3 regions of the Pseudomonas sp. FG43 genome follow, and region 1 is predicted to be linked to each of the others. Evidence: predicted binding sites of a transcription regulator. Region 1 holds the regulator's gene; each other region holds the start of a gene.
What was found. The regulator sigma-54, encoded in region 1, starts transcription at its own class of promoters, with help from an activator protein. The targets are predictions, from matches to a motif close to ANTGGCATNNANNTTGCTNT.

Region 1 (6,287 bases):
CGTAGTGGTCGGCATGGGCAAGTCCGGGCACATCGGCAGAAAGATCGCCGCCACCCTGGCAAGCACCGGCACGACCTCGTATTTCGTGCATCCAGCCGAAGCCAGCCATGGCGACATGGGCATGATTACCCGTGACGACATCATTCTGGCTCTGTCCAACTCCGGCACGACCAACGAAATCGTCACGCTGTTGCCACTGATCAAGCGCCTGGGCATCCAGATGATCAGCGTGACCGGCAACCCGAACTCAGTCATGGCCAAGGCCGCCGACGTCAACCTCAACGTTCAGGTGGAACACGAAGCCTGTCCGCTGAACCTGGCGCCAACGTCATCGACAACCGCCGCTCTCGTGATGGGCGATGCTCTGGCAGTTGCCCTGCTTGAAGCCCGTGGCTTTACCGCCGAAGACTTTGCGTTCTCGCACCCTGGAGGTGCATTGGGTCGACGCCTGCTGCTGAAAGTCGAGAACGTCATGCATACCGGCGACACCCTGCCCAAGGTACAGCGCGGCACCCCGCTACGCGATGCACTGCTTGAAATGACCCGCAAGGGCCTGGGCATGACCGCAATCGTCGACGCCGACGGCAAGCTGGCCGGGATCTTCACCGACGGCGACCTGCGCCGCACGCTGGATCGTCCGATCGATATTCGCGAAACCACTATTGATGAAGTCATGACGATTCACGGCAAGACGGCCCGCCCAGACATGCTTGCAGCCGAAGCCCTGAAGATCATGGAGGATCACAAGATCAGCGCCCTGATCGTCGTCGACGCCAACGACCACCCGGTAGGTGCGTTCAACCTGCAGGATCTCCTGCGTGCGGGTGTCATGTAATGGCCGCCACCCTGTTTGCGAAAGCCCCGAATCCGGGCCATGAGCATGAACAAGTCACCTATCCGGCCGACGATCTGCCAGACTTGCCATTGATCCGGCATGTCAGTCGCGAACAGGGCAGCCTCGAAGCAGCCCAATCCGCCTCCTTATAGAAGCCATTTTTTATGTTCAACAAGAAAGTTCGTACGTTTCTGCTTTTCGGGGTGCTGGCGCTGCTGCTTGCCGCAGCGGGCTACTGGAACATAAGCCCGGAAAGCTTCATGGATCAGCCTGTCGCCACAAAAGACGACACCGCTATCGACTATTACGCCATCAATGCCCATAGCGTGCAGTACCTGCCCGACGGCAAGATGCAATACGACATGACCGCAGACAAGGTCGAACACGTCAAGGCCACGGATGTGACCCTGCTGACCAAGCCCGATCTGCATATGTACCGCGGCACCCTGTTCCCGTGGCACGTCCAGAGTGAACGCGGCGAAGTTTCGCCTGGCGGCACAGAGGTCGAACTGATCGATTCGGTACGTGTTGCACGCACCGACGAAAAACAACGTACGACTATCATTACCAGTAGCCGTATGACCGTATTCCCACAGAAGCAATATGCGCAGACCGAGCAAATCGTTAGAATCGACGCCGCTGGCGGTGTAACGACAGCCAAGGGAATGAAAGCGTATTTGAACGACGGCAGGATGGACCTGCTGTCCAACGTAAGAGGACAGTATGAGTCTCGTTAAAACTCTTCCTTTTTTGCTCGGCCTGGGCGCAGCACTGGGAAGCCCGAGCGCCTGGTCCCTGCCAACCGACCGCGATCAGCCTATCCACATCCAGTCTGACGACGCGCAGCTCGATGACAAGAAAGGCGTTGCCACCTACAAAGGTAACGTCATCATCACTCAGGGTTCGATGAAGATCACCGGCAACACCGTGACCATCACTCGTAATGCCCAAGGCGAAGTCGACGTATTCACCTCCGTCGGCAACCTTGCCTATTACGAGCAGAAACCCTCGGTAGACAAGCCGATCGTGCAGGCTTATGGCGTGACCATCCAGTATTACGCGGCACAAGACCGCATCGTGCTGATCGACAAGGCCAAGGTCATCAATGACGGCAACACCTCCGAAGGCGAGAAGATCGTCTACGACACTGTGAAGCAGATCGTCACTGCCGGCCGCGCCAATGGCGGCTCCAAAGTGACTGCGCCACGCCCGCGGATCGACATGGTCATCCAGCCCAAAAAGAAAACCGAACAGCAGAAGGCCCAGTAAATGGCGACGCTTAAAGCCCAGCACCTGGCTAAAAGCTACAAGAGTCGTCAGGTCGTACGCGATGTCAGCCTGTCCATCGACAGCGGTCAGATCGTAGGCTTGCTCGGCCCTAACGGTGCAGGCAAGACGACCTGCTTCTACATGATTGTCGGCCTGGTACAGGCCGATCAGGGCCGCGTCCTGATCGACGACCTCGATGTCAGCCACCAGCCGATGCACGGGCGCGCCCGTGCCGGTATTGGCTACCTGCCACAGGAAGCCTCGATCTTCCGCAAGCTGTCCGTGGCCGACAACATCATGGCCATCCTTGAAACCCGCAAGGAACTCGACGGCGCTGCACGTCGCAAGGAGCTGGAAAGCCTGCTTCAGGAATTCCACATCACCCATATCCGCGACAACCTGGGCATGAGCCTTTCGGGTGGCGAACGTCGCCGCGTGGAAATTGCCCGCGCACTGGCCACCGCCCCCAAGTTCATCCTGCTCGATGAGCCTTTCGCAGGCGTTGACCCCATCTCGGTGGGCGATATCAAACAGATCATTCATCACCTGAAAGCCAAGGGCATCGGCGTGCTGATCACCGATCACAACGTCCGCGAAACCCTGGATATCTGCGAAACCGCTTACATCGTCAACGATGGACAACTGATTGCCGAAGGCGACTCGCAAACCATTCTGGCCAACCAGTTGGTGAAAGAAGTCTACCTCGGCCACGAGTTCCGCCTGTAGTCGACCCTGTGTGAGCTCTTTTGATGCGAGCTTTGCCTGGACATCCTGTTGACAATGCATTTTTTGTCATGATGCTCTAGGCAAACACTTCAGATTCAGGCATATAACTTGCTTAAGCTGGCGCTTCGGCGCCCTGTAGTGGATGGCGCATGTGCGCCGGCGAATAAGGTGTTTAGCCCCTGCCATGAAACCATCGCTAGTCTTGAGAATGGGCCAGCAGCTGACGATGACGCCGCAGCTGCAACAGGCTATCCGCTTGCTCCAGTTATCGACCCTGGACCTCCAGCAAGAGATTCAGGAAGCACTGGAATCCAACCCTATGCTGGAACGTCAGGAAGAAGGCGACGACTTCGACAACTCCGACCCTCTGGCTGACAACATCGAGCAAAAGCCCAATACAGACGTTCAGGAACCCAGCTACCAGGAAACCGCACCGACTGTGGATAACCTGGAAGACGGCGAGTGGAACGAACGCATTCCAAACGAATTACCTGTCGACACCGCCTGGGAAGATGTCTATCAGACCAGCGCCAGCAGCCTGCCCAGCAACGATGACGATGAATGGGACTTCACCACCCGTACATCCGCTGGCGAAAGCCTGCAAAGCCACCTGCTATGGCAATTGAATGTCGCGCCGATGTCCGACAAGGACCGGCTGATTGCCGTCACCCTGATCGACTGCATCAATAACCAGGGTTATCTCGACGAAACCCTCGAAGAGATAGTCGAAGCCTTCGACCCCGAGCTGGATATCGAACTCGACGAAATCGAAGCCGTTCTGCACCGCATTCAGCAATTTGAACCCGCTGGTATCGGCGCTCGCAACCTGAGCGAATGCCTGTTGCTGCAACTGCGTCAGTTGCCGGTAAAAACCCGCTGGCTGGCAGAAGCCCAGCGCCTGGTAACCGACTACATCGATCTGCTGGGCAGCCGCGACTATACGCAGCTCATGCGCCGCATGAAGCTCAAGGAAGACGAACTGCGCCAGGTCATCGAACTGGTCCAGAGCCTTAATCCTCGCCCCGGCTCCCAGATCGAGTCCACAGAAGCCGAATACGTCGTGCCCGACGTGATCGTACGCAAGGACAACGAGCGCTGGCTGGTAGAGCTGAATCAGGAGTCGGTACCGCGCCTGCGCGTCAACCCTCAGTACGCCGGATTCGTGCGCCGTGCCGACACCAGCGCCGACAACACCTTCATGCGCAACCAGTTGCAGGAAGCACGCTGGTTCATCAAGAGCCTGCAAAGCCGCAACGAAACACTGATGAAGGTTGCCACCCAGATCGTCGAGCACCAGCGCGGTTTTCTCGAATACGGCGATGAGGCCATGAAACCGCTCGTCCTGCATGACATCGCCGAAGCGGTAGGCATGCACGAGTCGACGATTTCCCGCGTGACCACTCAGAAGTTCATGCACACCCCACGGGGCATTTACGAGCTGAAATACTTCTTTTCCAGCCACGTAAGCACCTCCGAAGGCGGCGAATGCTCTTCGACAGCTATCCGCGCAATCATTAAAAAACTGGTTGCTGCCGAAAATCAGAAAAAGCCGTTGAGTGATAGCAAGATCGCTGGTTTACTGGAGGCACAAGGCATTCAAGTAGCCCGTCGCACAGTTGCCAAGTACCGCGAATCACTGGGGATTGCACCTTCGAGTGAACGCAAGCGACTGATGTGATGCAGGCAGAGCCACAGCGTTCCAGCGGCAGGACTCAACACCTGCCTCTTTATGCACTGGCAAAGGAGAAAGCTGTATGCAAGTCAATATCAGTGGACACCAACTGGAAGTGACCAAGCCCCTTCGTGAATACGTTGAGCTCAAGCTCAAGAAGCTCGAAGGGCATTTTGACAAGATTACTAATGTGCAGGTCACGCTGGCTGTCGAGAAGCTGAAACAGAAAATCGAAGCCACTCTGCACATCCATGGTGGAGAGGTCGTAGCCAACGCCGAACATGACGACATGTACGCGGCAATCGACCTTCTCACTGATAAGCTCGACAGACAATTGCTCAAGCATAAGGAGAAGCAGCAGAACATCCTTAAAGGTGCGACAGCTCGCTGACACTCATCCCAATGATCCGACTTGAAAATATCCTGACCCCCGGCCGTTCATGCGTGAACGTGTCGGGCGGCAGTAAAAAACGTGTACTCGAACAAATTGCCAACCTGATCGGTCGTGAAGTACCGAGCATGGATCAGCAAAGTGTGTTTGAAAGCCTTGTTGCCCGCGAAAAACTGGGATCTACCGGTTTCGGCAACGGCATTGCCATCCCCCATTGCCGCCTTGCAGGCTGTGAAACGCCTGTCAGCGCTGTTATGCGCCTGGAATCCCCCATCGATTTCGACGCCATCGATGGCGCCCCGGTAGACCTGCTATTCGTCCTGCTCGTCCCGGAAGCTGCTACCGATGAACACCTGGAGCTGCTGCGCCAGATAGCCAGTATGCTTGACCGCACAGAAGTACGTGACCGCCTACGCAGTGCCGAAAGCGGTGAAACGCTTTATAAAGTGGTGCTGGACGTACAGAACGGTAACTGATCATGCGCATGATCGTCGTCAGTGGTCGCTCAGGCTCCGGCAAGAGCACAGCTCTGGATGTACTGGAGGACAACGGTTTCTATTGCGTTGACAACCTCCCTGCCGGCCTGCTGCCTGAACTGGCCGAACGCGCCCTGATAAACACCGAACTGGCCGAACCGCTGCTGGCGGTGTCCATTGATGCACGCAACCTCCCGAGCCACTTGACGCGCTTCCCGCAAATGCTCGCCGAGGTTCGTGCACGCAATATCCAGTGCGACATTCTTTATCTGGATGCCGACGAAGCGACCTTGCTCAAGCGGTTCTCCGAAACACGCCGTCGTCACCCCCTGAGCACAGCCAATCGCTCATTGGCCGAGGCCATACACGACGAAACGACGTTGCTGGGGCCGATCATCGATCTGGCCGACCTCAAGATCAACACCACACACCTGAACCTCTATCAACTGCGCGATACCATCAAGCTTCGCCTGCTGAACAGGCCCGAGGCCGGTACCGCCTTCCTGATCGAATCGTTTGGCTTCAAGCGTGGCATGCCTGTAGATGCGGACTTGGTGTTCGATGTTCGCTGCCTGCCCAATCCATACTGGAAGCCGGAACTACGCGACTACTCCGGCCTTGACGCTCCCGTTGTCGAATACCTGGCAGCACAGCCTGATGTCGAGGAGATGTTCCAGGACATTTTTTCCTACCTCAACAAATGGCTGCCTCGCTTCGCTGCCAGCAACCGCTCATACGTCACCATTGCCATTGGCTGCACAGGCGGGCATCACCGCTCCGTCTACCTGACAGAACGTCTGGGTCAGGTGCTGCAACAATCACTCAAGAACGTTCAGGTCCGCCACCGCGACCTAAGCTGAAAGGATTTTCACTGCGATGCCCGCTCGTCAAATCACCATCATCAACAAACTGGGCCTG
Region 2 (6,287 bases), on a different contig from region 1:
TCCGATTGATTGCACTTTGGACAAAGCGATCGAACTGCCGCCAGCCAGGTTTAGAGTCATTTCCCCGCCACTCACAGCCGTGGTCACACTGTTGACCGTTGCTGGAAGATAAGTCGAGAGACCATTGTTTGTGCCGTTGATAGTGCCATTTGCAATAAAACTGTAGGTACCGGACGGCATGGCGGTGCCCTCACTATTGAGGCCATCCCAGGTGAAACTTGCATTGCCTGCACTTCTGGAACCCAAATCGATGGTATCGACCAGATTATTGCTGGCGTCGTAGACCTTGACCGTCGTCGCTGACGTTGAAGCAGGCACTACAACAGAACCAGTCAAACCTTTACTGGTATCCACCTGAGCGGTACCGGTTTCGACAATCACCGAACGACCCACCAGCGAAGAAGCCTGCAATGCCTGCGAGGACTTGTAGCTGGTCGCAATCGAGTCAACGGTCGACGTCAGGTTCTGCATGCTTTCCAGACTACTGAACTGCGCCAACTGCGCAACGAATTGCGTGTTGTCCTGCGGATCCAGCGGGTTCTGGTTCTTCATCTGCGTGACGAGCAACTGCAGGAACGCATCCTTGCCCAGCGCTTCGCCCGAACTGCTCGCACTGGCTTTGGGGTTCTGCAGCGAACTTATAAAATTCGTCGAGACATCGTTTTCAACGGCCATAACTTTCGCCCTTTATCACTGACCGAGGGTCAGAACCTTCTGCATCATGGATTTTGCGGTGTTCATGATTTCGGCGTTCGTCTGGAACGAACGGCTGGCGGAAATCATGTCGGCCATTTCTTCCACGACATTGACGTTGGGGTAATAGACATACCCGTTCTTGTCGGCAGAAGGGTGATTAGGCTCGAAGCGCGCCTCAAGGTTGGAACTGTCTTCAATGATGCCGCTGACCTGAACGCCCTGACCGGCATCGCCCTGATCCTGAAACAGCGAGCCACCGTTGGACTGCTGACCCTGCAACACGGTCGCAAATACCGGGTGACGGGCACGGTAAGTCTGATCCATGCTCGATGAAACAGTCTCGGCGTTGGCGATGTTACTGGCCGTGGTGTTCAGACGTGTGGTCTGGGCACTCATGGCGCTGCCGGCAATGTTGAACACATTGGCTAGTGACATGAATTATTCTCCGCGCAGGGCTGAAACCAGCCCTTTGAACTTGCTGTTAAGCAGGGTGAAACTGGCCTGGAAACCCATGGCGTTATCGGTGTAGCTGGCCTGCTCGACCTGCGAATCAACGGTGTTCTGGTCCAGCGAAGGCTGAGACGGAGTGCGGTACATCAACGTACCGTCGCCACTGCTCATGCCCTCGGCTTCGATATGACGGCTATTGGTCATGTTCAGCGCAAAACGACCGTTCTGAGCCTTCTCGCTTTCGGCGGCCAGCACCGAGGAGAAATCCAGATCACGGGCCTTGAAGTTCGGGGTATCGGCGTTGGAAATGTTGTTGGCCAACACCTCTGCACGCTGAGCCCGGAAGTTAAGGGCCTTTTCGTGTATGCCTAATGCTTTATCGAAGCTGATGCTCATTTCGGGAAACCTTTGCCGGTTGACCTGATTCTCGTATCACTGAGAAAGCAATCAGCGTGCCAAATCCACAAAACCAGTGTTTACGGGGGTTGTAGCGACGGCCAGAGCGGCAATGCCAGAAAAGCGGCAAGGCATTTCCGCTATGAGAGGGTAAAGCGGCAAGGGATGTGTCGTTTTTTTGCCATGTCAGCGGCAGGCATGGCCGGCCGCTGACAGCAGAAATCCCCGAGCCCGTCACTGTGCAGTGGCAGGCAACTCGACATAACCGGGTTTCAAGCCCGAAACTTCGACACCCTGAGGCATCGCACGGCCGACAGTGACAATGACCTGCTGCGGCGCATCGGCCATTTCCTGTCGATAGACAACAAAGGTCCTGCCTTCAGCATCCTGGCGCAAGGCTTCAGGAGCAAGTACGAAACCGTTTTCAGCGCGGTAAGTCACGATAGCCAGCCGCGCACTCATGCCAAGGCGCACTTTCGATTGCTGAGCAGCGGTCAAGGAAGCGATGTTTATGACAACTTCATAAGTCGTACCGCCACCGAACATATCGGAGGCCACACCCTGGGCAGCAATGGAAGAAATGGCCCCATCGAGGGTAATACCATCGAAACCATCACCCGTGACCTGCACAGGCATACCCTCAGCCAACTGATGCAGATCCGCCTCTTCGACACGAGCAACCGCCCTGATCTGTTCCAGGCTGGCCAACTCAAAAAGCGGTACACCCTGAGCCATGCGCATTCCTTGCTGGACCAAAGGAGAGGCGCCCCCTTCAGGCCTCTGGGGACGCAATACAATGCCGGCAAACGGAGCCTCGATTGTGCGCCGGGCATGCAGCGCCTGCAAAGCCTGATAGCGTGACTGGGCATTGGCCAGTTCCATTTCAGCTATCTGCCGGTTTTCCCCTTTCCCCTTCTCCATCACGGTGCGTAACTCCGCCTGAGAGGCAACCATATCAAGCTGCTGCATTCTGGCTTGTTGCTCAAGCGCCTCCACATCCATGCGAGCCACAATACCGCGCTCAAACAAGCGGCGAGTGTCAGCCAGTTTTCGCTCGGTATCACTCAAACCATATTGCGCAGTGGTCACGGTACGCCGCGCCCGTGCCATTTCCTCGCCCTGCGCCCAGTTCTGCATGTCCTTTACTGACCGCTGAAGCTTCAATTGAGCGGCAAGCGCCTCACGCAACTGAATATCCAGTTGTGCCGTATCCAGCGTCAGCAAATGCTTGCCACGCTCGACCTGCTGCCCTTCGACAACAGTAACCTCCTGCACAACACCCTCAAAGGGAGCCGCCAGAGTCGAGCGGCTGGCAGCTTCGATTCGCCCAACCAGCCCCAACTGGTTTTCCAGCAACTGCGGCTGCACAGGAACCCAGCTGACACCCGGAGATATCGGCTCAAGCCGCGATTGATAGCCATAGACAATGCCCGCAAAAAGCCCGGCCGCAACAACACCCGCGACAATAGCCCGGCCACTGACGCGAGATATGCGTAATCGCGCCAGATACTTAGTCATTGAGATCAATCTCCCAGCTCTCCAGGGTCGTACCCAGCCTCTGATCCAGGTCAGTCTGAGCATTAAGATAGGCAATCAATGCATTAAGGCGAGCATTCTCCGCGTTACGCAGATCCGCCTCGAAACTCAAGACCTGGAAGTTACTGGAACGACCGGCCTGCAACTTTTCCCGTTCGATATTCAGCTTGCGCAACGACAATTCACGGGCGCGCTGGGAAATCTCATACTGCCGCCAGCGCGTCCCCAGATCGCGCACCCCGTCACCGACATCACGCGCCAGGGACTGATTGGCCTCAGCCAGAAGCAGATCCTGATTTTCCACATCGACCCTTGCCCGAACCTCGGCTTGCCGCCGACTTAAATCACCAATCGGAATGTCGACCTGAATACCGGCATAGCCTTCCCAGGTGCGTGTAGTGCCCGGACCAAAGTCATTCTGAATGCGATCACGGATCTGAGAAGCACCGCCGATCAATGACACATCCCACAGCCGATCATTGCGGGCGACAGCGAGGTTGATTTCCGCCTGCTTGGTGGCGATCAACCGCGTGAGATAGGCAGGCTGTCGCTCTTGGGCCGTTGCAAGCGCCTGCGTCAGCCCCACCTCTATGCGGCGAGCCTCAAGCACCTCCGCCGCTCGCACTCGCGTCCCGAGGTCCAGAGCCAGAAGACGCAGCAACTCAAGACGACTGGCATCCAACTGATTGGAAGCCTCTTCGATGGCCAGCTCCTGAGTGGCGACATCGGCTTCAGTCTGAACGATATCGAACTCGGCCATCTGCCCCGCAGAAATCATGGCCCTGTTCGCGTCAAGCAACTGGCGTGATCGCTCCAGAGCATCGCGCGCGATACGCACCTGCTCCTGAGCGCGCAGCAACTCACGATAACCCGTGATGATCTGGGTAATGGTGTCCGAAACCGTCGACTTCAGAGCCAGACGGTTGACCTTTTCTGCAAGCACAGCCAGACGCACGGGAGCGGTGGCAATATCTTTCCCGGCACCGCGCAACAAAGGCTGAATGATGGTCAGGGTTGCACCATCATTACGACTGCGGCCGGTACTGTCGGCAAGCGTCAACTGGTTAGTCCAGGCCAGACTGAGCTGGGTACCGTACTCACCCAGCATTGTGGTTTGCGGGATAACCTGGGTCTGGCGATAGCTATCACTCTGACTGCGGTTGGCCAGATAACGACTGCTCAGAACGAGCTTGGGTGTAAAACGGTCCTTGGCAACCCGCAAGTCGAATTTCTGCGCAATACGCTCCAGATAAGCACTGCGGATGGAACGGTTTGCGCGCAATCCCAAAAATACGGCATCAGCCAGAGTAAGGTCGATCGTCTGCTCATTCAGCGAAACAGTCCTGGCCGGCATGCTCGGGGCATCAGGAGCCAAAGGCGCAGCAAGCGAAGGCTGGACACTGTAAAAAACCAGGCAGATCACTGCCGCGAAACGATAAAGATCAGTCATCGCGCAACGCCTGTACCGGCTCAAGCCGGGCTGCCATGAGGGCCGGGTTCAAGCCAAAGAAAAGCCCCACCAGCAGCGAGCTGGTAATGCCAAGGGGAAGAGAAGGAATAGAAAGCGTAAAGCCCCAGCCCGACACCACCGAAAACAGCCATGCCGCCAGCAAACCGATGCATGCACCCACCGACGCTCCAGCGATGGACAGCACAGCAGCCTCCAGCAAGAACAGCCGCCCGATATCCAGTGGCCTTGCCCCCAGCGCCATGCGAACACCGATTTCCCGGCGGCGCTCGGAGACATTCATCACCATCACGTTCATGACCCCGACCCCGCCGACAAGCAGGGAAATACCGCCAAGGCCTGCCAGCAGATAGGAAAAGGTGCGGGACTGTTGGGCCATGCCGTCAATCAATTGCTGGGGAATCTGCACCTGAACATCTCGTCCCGGCGCCAATGGCTGCAGAAAGTCCGTCAGGGCTTTGCCATCCTGCTCAAGGGTTTCACTCCCTCTCCCCCTGGCGACGATATTACTGATTTCAGGTTTTGAACTGATCCGCCGCATGCCCTCTATCGGCACGACAATAGCCTGATCGACAGCGACGGGAATAAGTGGATTCTGCCCGTGATCGGCCAGTATCCCGACCACTTCGAAGAGATAACTGTCGACCTGTATATGCCTGCCTGCCACATCCTGAATATTCAGGATGCCCAGATCCCTGGCCACTTGCGCGCCCAGCACGGCATAAGTACTTCTAGCGTCATGACGAGAAAGAAACCGGCCTTGAGTTACCCGAAGCCCCAGGACCGCCTTCAAATCACTGGATGTGCCGACAACACTTGCATTGTGCGCACGGCCATCAAAACGAACCCTGGTCGAAAGCACGATGAGGGGCGCGATATCAAGGATTCCGGGGACTGCATCCATGACGGCCTGGCTATCCAGCGTAGAGGGCGCCGGACGCACCTTGACCCCAGGCATTGCCGCAAAGCTGACGACCAGCATATCGCTGCCGAGCCCCTTGAATGCACTGATTGCCTCGTTGGCCGCGTTCTGACCGATATTCAGCAAGGCAACTACGGAAGCGCACCCCACAGCGATCCCCAACAAGGCAAGCAACGACCTGCGCCCCAAAAGACGCAAACTGTTCAAGGGCTCCATGAAGATCTGCCCAAGCGACGGGCCGTAACGTACAGACTTATTCTCAGGCATGTGCAATCCCGACAGACGACACATGCTCTTCAAGGCAACCGTCTTTTACATTCAGGCATCGCTGCATGTGCCGGGCCATGGCGTTATCGTGAGTCACCACGATCAGCGTGACGCCCTGCTCCCGATTCAGGGAAAGCAGCAAGGCAAGAATCTCGGCGGCGGTCGTGCTGTCGAGGTTTCCGGTAGGCTCGTCGGCAAGAATCAAAGCAGGCTGCCCGACCAGAGCGCGAGCAATCGCAACCCTCTGACGCTGCCCGCCCGACAGTTCGGCAGGCCGATGGTGAGCCCTGTCGGCCAGGCCAACGCGCTCTATTTCACGCTGCGCCGCCACTCGCGCGGCATGACGGGAATAACCGCGATACAGCAACGGCAAGGCTACGTTATCAAGGGCATTGAGGCGCGGCAGCAGGTTGAAGCTTTGAAAGACAAACCCGATAAGCTGATTGCGCACCCTGGCTCGCTGCTCTGCCGAGGCGCTCCCCATATCCAGGCCATCAAGAAACAGACCGCCAGAGGTTGGACGATCAAGGAGACCGAGGATATTAAGCAGCG
Region 3 (6,287 bases), on a different contig from region 1:
ATCTGCGAAATCTTGCTTGCGTAGGCCGGGTCCGTGGCGTAACCGGCCTTCTGCAATTCTTTTACATACTGTTCAGAGTTATCGGCGGAGTTGATGACTTCTTTATAACGATTGTTGTTCTGCAGCAGACTGACCAGGTCATGGAAGCTGTCAGCGTAGGAATCGTAGGAACGGAAGTCCGCCGTTTCCTTGACCATCTTGCCGTCACGGAACTCGCTGGTAATCGCACGAGCCTGCGCGCCCTGCCAACTGCCGGTTGCCTTGATGCCAAACAGGTTGTGGCTGCTACTGCCATCCTGTTGACGCATGATGGATTTACCCCAGCCGGTTTCCAGCGCAGCCTGCGCCACCAGCATGACGGGATCGACCCCGATACGCGCTGCCGCCTCCTTGGCCAGAGGCAACATGGTCGCCACAAACTGGTCGGAGTTGCTGAAGGCGCGCTTGGCAGGAGCCAATGGCGGCTGGGCCATGGTACGAACATATTGTGGCTCGGCAAGATTGGGGTCCAGCGTCCAGTCACCATTGCTGCCAGTAACCGTCGCGCGCTGCGCAGACAATGGGCTATTGGTGTTGGCCGTTGCCGTCGAAGGCACAATCCCCAGCAACAATCGGTCAGTAAGCTTGCTGGGCAATGCCAGACGACGCGAATTGAGCAGCGCCATATCATTGCGACCTTCGACAGAACCTGTAGCGCCCGCCTTGTCTGCTGCCGCCGAGCGCGTCGCCCACAACGGACGCTGATAGACACTGGTGGCCAATCCCGTCTTGGCGGCATCCGCAGCGGCAGCCGGGTTTTCAGCCGTCGCAGCCGCGTGATTGACACCCTTGTCCTTGGACAACTGACGCATCAGCACATCCTGCAAGCCAATACCATTGGCGCGGGTCGACAAGGTCACTGCCAACTGCTGGTCATACATGTCCTGATACTGCCGTGTTGCCGCAGTATTCAGCGGATTGTCCTTGGCCAGGACTTCGTTGGCCGAACGCATGGCCTTGAGCATCTGGCTGACGAACAGCGACTCGAACTCCCGGGCAACCTTCTTCAGGTTTTCCGGGCTGTCCTTGTCGCCATTCTTCAAAGCGGCCAGACGATTGACGTCGGTATAGGCACCCGAATCGACCGTCGTGGAAATTCCGCTCTTGGGCATATCCATGCTCGATTCCTCAGATCACGATCAGGTCGGCTTGCAACGCGCCAGCCTGCTTCAATGCTTCAAGAATGGCCATCAAGTCGCCAGGAGCAGCGCCCACCTGGTTCACCGCACGGACGATCTCATCCAGCGTGGTGCCCGGGCCGAACTTGAACATCGGGTGCATTTCCTGCTGGGCGTTGAGCCTCGAACGCGGCACGACAGCCGTCTGCCCGTTGGAAAGCGCGCCGGGCTGACTGACGATCGGATCTTCAGTGATGGTCACGGTCAGGCTGCCGTGAGTCACGGCGGCTGGCGATACCTTGACGTTCTGACCGATCACGATAGTGCCGGTACGCGAGTTGATGATGACCTTGGCGGCGGTCTGGCCCGGATCGATTTCCAGGTTTTCCAGAATCGACAGGTAATCCACACGCTGCCCCGGATCCAGAGGCGCGGTCACACGAACCGAACCACCGTCCAGAGCCTGGGCGACGCCTGGGCCAAGCATGTCGTTGATCTTGTCCACAATGCGCTTGGCAGTGGTGAAGTCGGAGCGATTGAGGTTCAGCGTCAGGCTGTTGCCCTGATTGAAACCGCTCGGCACTGCACGCTCAACCGATGCACCACCCGGAATACGACCAGACGAAGGAACGTTGACAGTAATCTTCGAGCCGTCGCGACCTTCAGCATCGAAACCACCGACCACCAGGTTGCCCTGGGCAATGGCGTAGACGTTGCCATCGACACCTTTGAGCGGAGTCATCAACAGGCTGCCGCCGCGCAGGCTTTTGGAGTTACCGATGGACGACACACTGATATCCACCACCTGACCTGGCTTGGCGAATGGCGGCAGGTCCGCATAGACCGCTACTGCAGCAACGTTTTTCAACTGCACGGTGCCGGAACCGCTCGGCACCTTGATACCGAACTGCGACAACATGTTGTTGAAGGTTTGCAGAGTAAACGGCGTCTGAGTGGTCTGGTCACCCGTACCATTGAGGCCCACGACCAGACCATAACCGATCAATTGGTTGGCCCGGACGCCCGAGATACTGGCGATGTCCTTCAGGCGTTCGGCCTGAACACCGAAGGCGGTGGACAGCAGCAGGGTTGCCGCAATCAGTTGCTTGAACTTGATCATGTCTATCCCGCTATCAGAAAGGGAACAACGGGCTGAGGAAGAACCGGTCGAACCAGCCTGGCTGGTTGGAGTCGGCAAATGCACCAGTACCTGAATACGTAATACGCGCATCAGCCACTCGCGTGGATGACACAGTGTTATCGGTGGCAATGTCGTCGGCACGAATCAAACCGGCAATACGGACCAGCTCGTCACCGGTATTGAGGGTCAGCCATTTTTCGCCACGCACTGCCAGAATTCCGTTAGGCATCACATCAGCTACCGTCACCGTCACCGAACCGGTCAGGCTGTTGCTCTGGGCGGCCTGCCCCTGACCTGCGGTAGAACGTGCGCCCGTGTAGCCGGCATTGAGACTCAGGTCGTTACTGCCGATCGGGTTATTGGTCGTCAACCCGGAACCGAACAACGAAGTCAGACCCAGGTTGGCAGTGCTGTCCTTGGTAATGGCAGAACTGGCAGCCTTGCTGGAAGCCATACGCTCGGAAAGCGTGATGGTGATGATGTCACCCACCCGGAAGGCCTTGCGGTCGCCGTACAGGTTCTGCTCGAAACCGGCCTGATAGATCGCGCCATTGTTGGCAGCGGCAGACATGGGCGTGCGCGGCAACACCGGCGCGTAATAAGGGTCATTAGGCTTGGCAGAAGGCGCCACACAGCCTGACAGCAAAGCGATCCCGCACAAAGGGGCGATCAATACTGAAAAACGCAGAACACTAAGGCGTTTCATGACACTTGAAACCTCGCGGTGTAGCAGGCGCCGATCGGGCGCCCTGTCGATTTGAGCAGATACATCAGGGTCTTACAGATTCTGAGTCAGGTTCTGCAACATCTGGTCGGCAGTGGAGATCACTTTGGAGTTCATCTCGTAGGCGCGCTGAGTGGTGATCATGTTGACCAGCTCTTCAACCGTGCTCACGTTGGAGTTTTCCAGAGTGTTCTGCAGGGTCGTACCCAGACCGTTCAAGCCAGGAGTACCCACTTGAGGCGCGCCGCTGGAACCGGTTTCCAGGTACAGGTTGCCGCCAATGGCCTGCAGACCGGCCGGGTTGATGAACTCGGCAGTCTGAATATTGCCGATGACCTGCGGCGTTGCAGTAGCACCCGCCACAGTGATCGAAACAGTACCGTCCTGACCGACCGTGAAGGTCTGGGCGTTTTGTGGAACGACAATCGCAGGCTCCAGGGCATAGCCATTGGCAGTCACGATCTGGCCGTTGGCATCCAGGTGGAAAGTACCGTCGCGGCTGTAGGCGATGGTGCCGTCAGGCTGCGAGATCTGGAAGAAACCGCGACCATTGATTGCCAGGTCCAGAGGGTTTTCCGTGGTTTGCAGGCTGCCTGCGGTGAAGTTCTTTTGCGTGCCGACAATGCGCACACCGGTACCCAGTTGCAGACCGGACGGCAGTTCGCTGTCCTGGGTCGACTGAGCACCTGGCTGACGCTTGATCTGATAGAGCAAATCCTGGAATTCGGCACGATCACTCTTGAAACCTGTGGTCGAAACGTTCGCCAGGTTGTTGGAGATTGTGGTCAGGTTGGTGTCCTGAGCAGCGAGGCCGGTTTTCGCAACATATAGTGCAGGAAGCATTCGTTTTCTCCTCAAGCGCCGGATTGTCGACGCAAGCTGTCAATGGTTAGCCAAGTTGCAAGACGCGAGCCATCGCCTGATCATCTTCTTCAGCTGTTTTCATCATTTTGACGTGCAATTCAAACTGCCGGGCCAAGGCCAGTACCGAGGTCATTTCCTCCACGGCATTGACGTTGCTCGCCTGCAGAAAGCCGGACTCGACACGCACATTGGCGTCGACCGGCGCAGCCTGGCCACTCTTGGTGTGGATCAAACCGTCAGGGCCTTTTTCCATGGTGCTCAGGTCAGGGTTGACCAGCTTGATACGGTCAACTTCCGCCATGACCTGCGGGCTTTCACCCATCGAGCGAATACTGATCGTGCCGTCGGCACCGATTTCGATCTGCTGCTCAGGCGGCACGGCAATCGGCCCGCCGTTGCCCATGACCGGCAAACCACTGCCGTTGCGCAGCACACCCAGAGCATCGATATTCATGCCGGCACTGCGGGTATAGGCCTCACCACCATCGGCAGTCTGAACCGCAATCCAGCCATCACCCTTGACGGCGACATCCAGCTCACGACCGGTCTGGACCAGCGCGCCACCGGAAAAGTCAGTACCCGGACGTTCGCCCATCGCATAGGCACGCGAAGGCATGACCTCGCCAAATACCGGCATCGAACGGGCCTGTTGCAGGTCGCGCATGAAGCCATTGGTCGATACGTTAGCCAGGTTGTTGGCATGAACCTTTTGCGACTGAGCGTTTTCAGACGCCCCGCTCATTGCGACATAAAGCAACTTGTCCACAGTCTTCCTCCTCCGACAGACGCTTGCCGCCTGTAGCTGTTCTGCATGGGAGAAAGCAATTTTTGAACCAACTTTTCAGAATGGATACAAACGCCTGATTCTCTTGTAAAAACCGGAGCATGCCGGACAACCTTCGGCACCGCGCCACACAAGAGCGGCGGTAGATTGCCGCCACCCAGCAAACCGGCCTGACACACCGCCAAAAAAACTTCGCTCACCCTGACCGATACGCCTGACGAGGGTGATAATCTTGCCGGGAACCCACATAACGGGAATCGTCATGCACTTTCGAGCGCGTCTTCTCGCCAGCATTGCAGCCCTGCTGATGACCAGCCCCCTCCTCGCCCAGGCCGCTCCTGCGCCTTATTACAGATGGCAGGGCGACAGCAGGATCGTCTGCGCCCAGACCAGCCCGGGACCGGGATGGAAACGACTGAACGGCTCGTTTATCAAGTCCGACTGCTCGGTCTGAACAGCACCCCGAAAAGCGCTCCCTGCATCGGATTTCACAACCGCCACAAACAAGAAAGCCCCTCGCAAGGGGCTTTCTTCAACACTTCATCAAACCTGATTATCAGGTCATCTGAATAGTGGTCTGCATGATGGTGCTTTCAGTCGAAATGGTTTTCGCATTCGCCTGATAGTTGCTTTGCGCCTTGATCAGGTTGACCAGCTCCAGTGTCAGATCGACGTTGGAGTCTTCCAGCGCCTGGCCCGTGATGTAACCCAGAGTGCCTGACTGCGGAACACCGGTCACAGGCAAACCAGAGGCGAAGGTTTCACGCCAGTTAGTACCACCCGCCGGAGAGAGCCCCTGCACGTTGGCGAATGTCGTCAGAGAAACCTGACCAATCACCTTCGACTGACCATTTGTGTAGGACGCAAACAGGTTGCCACTGGCATCCACGCTCATATCCTTGATCTGTCCGGCTGCATAACCATTCTGGGTCTGAGTGATAGGACCCGAAACAGAAGCCGTCTGGGTAGCCTGAGTCATGTCCAGCCTGATACCCGAAGTGACGCCAACAGCACCGTTGGCAACCCAGGTCGCCGAGGTACCCGTACCGGTTTGCATGGCAGGGACCCAATTGTTGACCTGGAAAGTACCATCGGCATTGACTGCAACGTTGGTACTGGCCGACGGAACAGACGGGGTTGCCGCCGTATTGATGACCATGTTGCCGGACGTGTCGAAAGTCAGGTCGTTACGGTCAGCTGTGGTACTGGCCGGGTTGCTGATACTGCGACCATCGATCAGCGAATACATGGCCCAGGTGTTGGTACCTGTTTTAGCCAGGTAAGTTTCCAGAGAGTGCTCGTTACCCTGAGAATCGAAGACCTTGGTGCTATAGGTAAAGTTATAGCTATTGGTATTCGTCGCATCGAAAGGCGTGATAGTCGGAACTGTAGAGGTCGAATTAAGGTTGGCGACGTTGGTGATAATGCTGGTCGGACTCGCCGCCTGATTTGAACTGTCAACCCTCAGGTTGCCCGAGACACCAACAGCAACATTGCCGTTCGCATCAACGTTGTAACCCTGAAGATTCATACCCGCACTATTGACGACGAAGCCATCCTTGTCGGTACGGAATGCACCGGCACGGGTATAGAGCGTCTCGCCGCTGTTGCTGAGCA

Region 2: the regulator sigma-54 is predicted to act here: its motif matches at 1,587-1,606, upstream of flgB (flagellar basal body rod protein FlgB).
Region 3: the regulator sigma-54 is predicted to act here: its motif matches at 4,705-4,724, upstream of ACODS3_RS11585 (flagellar basal body rod protein FlgF).

What each region holds. Positions count from the first base shown of each region.
Region 1 is NZ_JBMDJL010000001.1:188,549-194,835, forward strand. It holds gene ACODS3_RS00860 (KpsF/GutQ family sugar-phosphate isomerase) at 1-835, shown strand, start outside; gene ACODS3_RS00865 (hypothetical protein) at 835-987, shown strand; gene lptC (LPS export ABC transporter periplasmic protein LptC) at 1,000-1,572, shown strand; gene lptA (lipopolysaccharide transport periplasmic protein LptA) at 1,559-2,104, shown strand; gene lptB (LPS export ABC transporter ATP-binding protein) at 2,105-2,830, shown strand; gene ACODS3_RS00885 (RNA polymerase factor sigma-54) at 3,015-4,508, shown strand; gene hpf (ribosome hibernation-promoting factor, HPF/YfiA family) at 4,585-4,893, shown strand; gene ptsN (PTS IIA-like nitrogen regulatory protein PtsN) at 4,905-5,369, shown strand; gene rapZ (RNase adapter RapZ) at 5,372-6,229, shown strand; gene ACODS3_RS00905 (HPr family phosphocarrier protein) at 6,246-6,287, shown strand, end outside.
Region 2 is NZ_JBMDJL010000008.1:39,392-45,678, reverse strand. It holds gene ACODS3_RS11570 (flagellar hook assembly protein FlgD) at 1-675, opposite strand, end outside; gene flgC (flagellar basal body rod protein FlgC) at 691-1,131, opposite strand; gene flgB (flagellar basal body rod protein FlgB) at 1,135-1,542, opposite strand; gene ACODS3_RS11555 (efflux RND transporter periplasmic adaptor subunit) at 1,777-3,060, opposite strand; gene ACODS3_RS11550 (TolC family protein) at 3,053-4,528, opposite strand; gene ACODS3_RS11545 (ABC transporter permease) at 4,521-5,735, opposite strand; partial or broken gene ACODS3_RS11540 (ABC transporter ATP-binding protein) at 5,898-6,287, opposite strand, start outside.
Region 3 is NZ_JBMDJL010000008.1:45,990-52,276, reverse strand. It holds gene flgJ (flagellar assembly peptidoglycan hydrolase FlgJ) at 1-1,157, opposite strand, end outside; gene ACODS3_RS11600 (flagellar basal body P-ring protein FlgI) at 1,168-2,277, opposite strand; gene flgH (flagellar basal body L-ring protein FlgH) at 2,291-3,004, opposite strand; gene flgG (flagellar basal-body rod protein FlgG) at 3,077-3,865, opposite strand; gene ACODS3_RS11585 (flagellar basal body rod protein FlgF) at 3,912-4,652, opposite strand; gene ACODS3_RS11580 (hypothetical protein) at 4,933-5,124, shown strand; gene flgE (flagellar hook protein FlgE) at 5,227-6,287, opposite strand, start outside.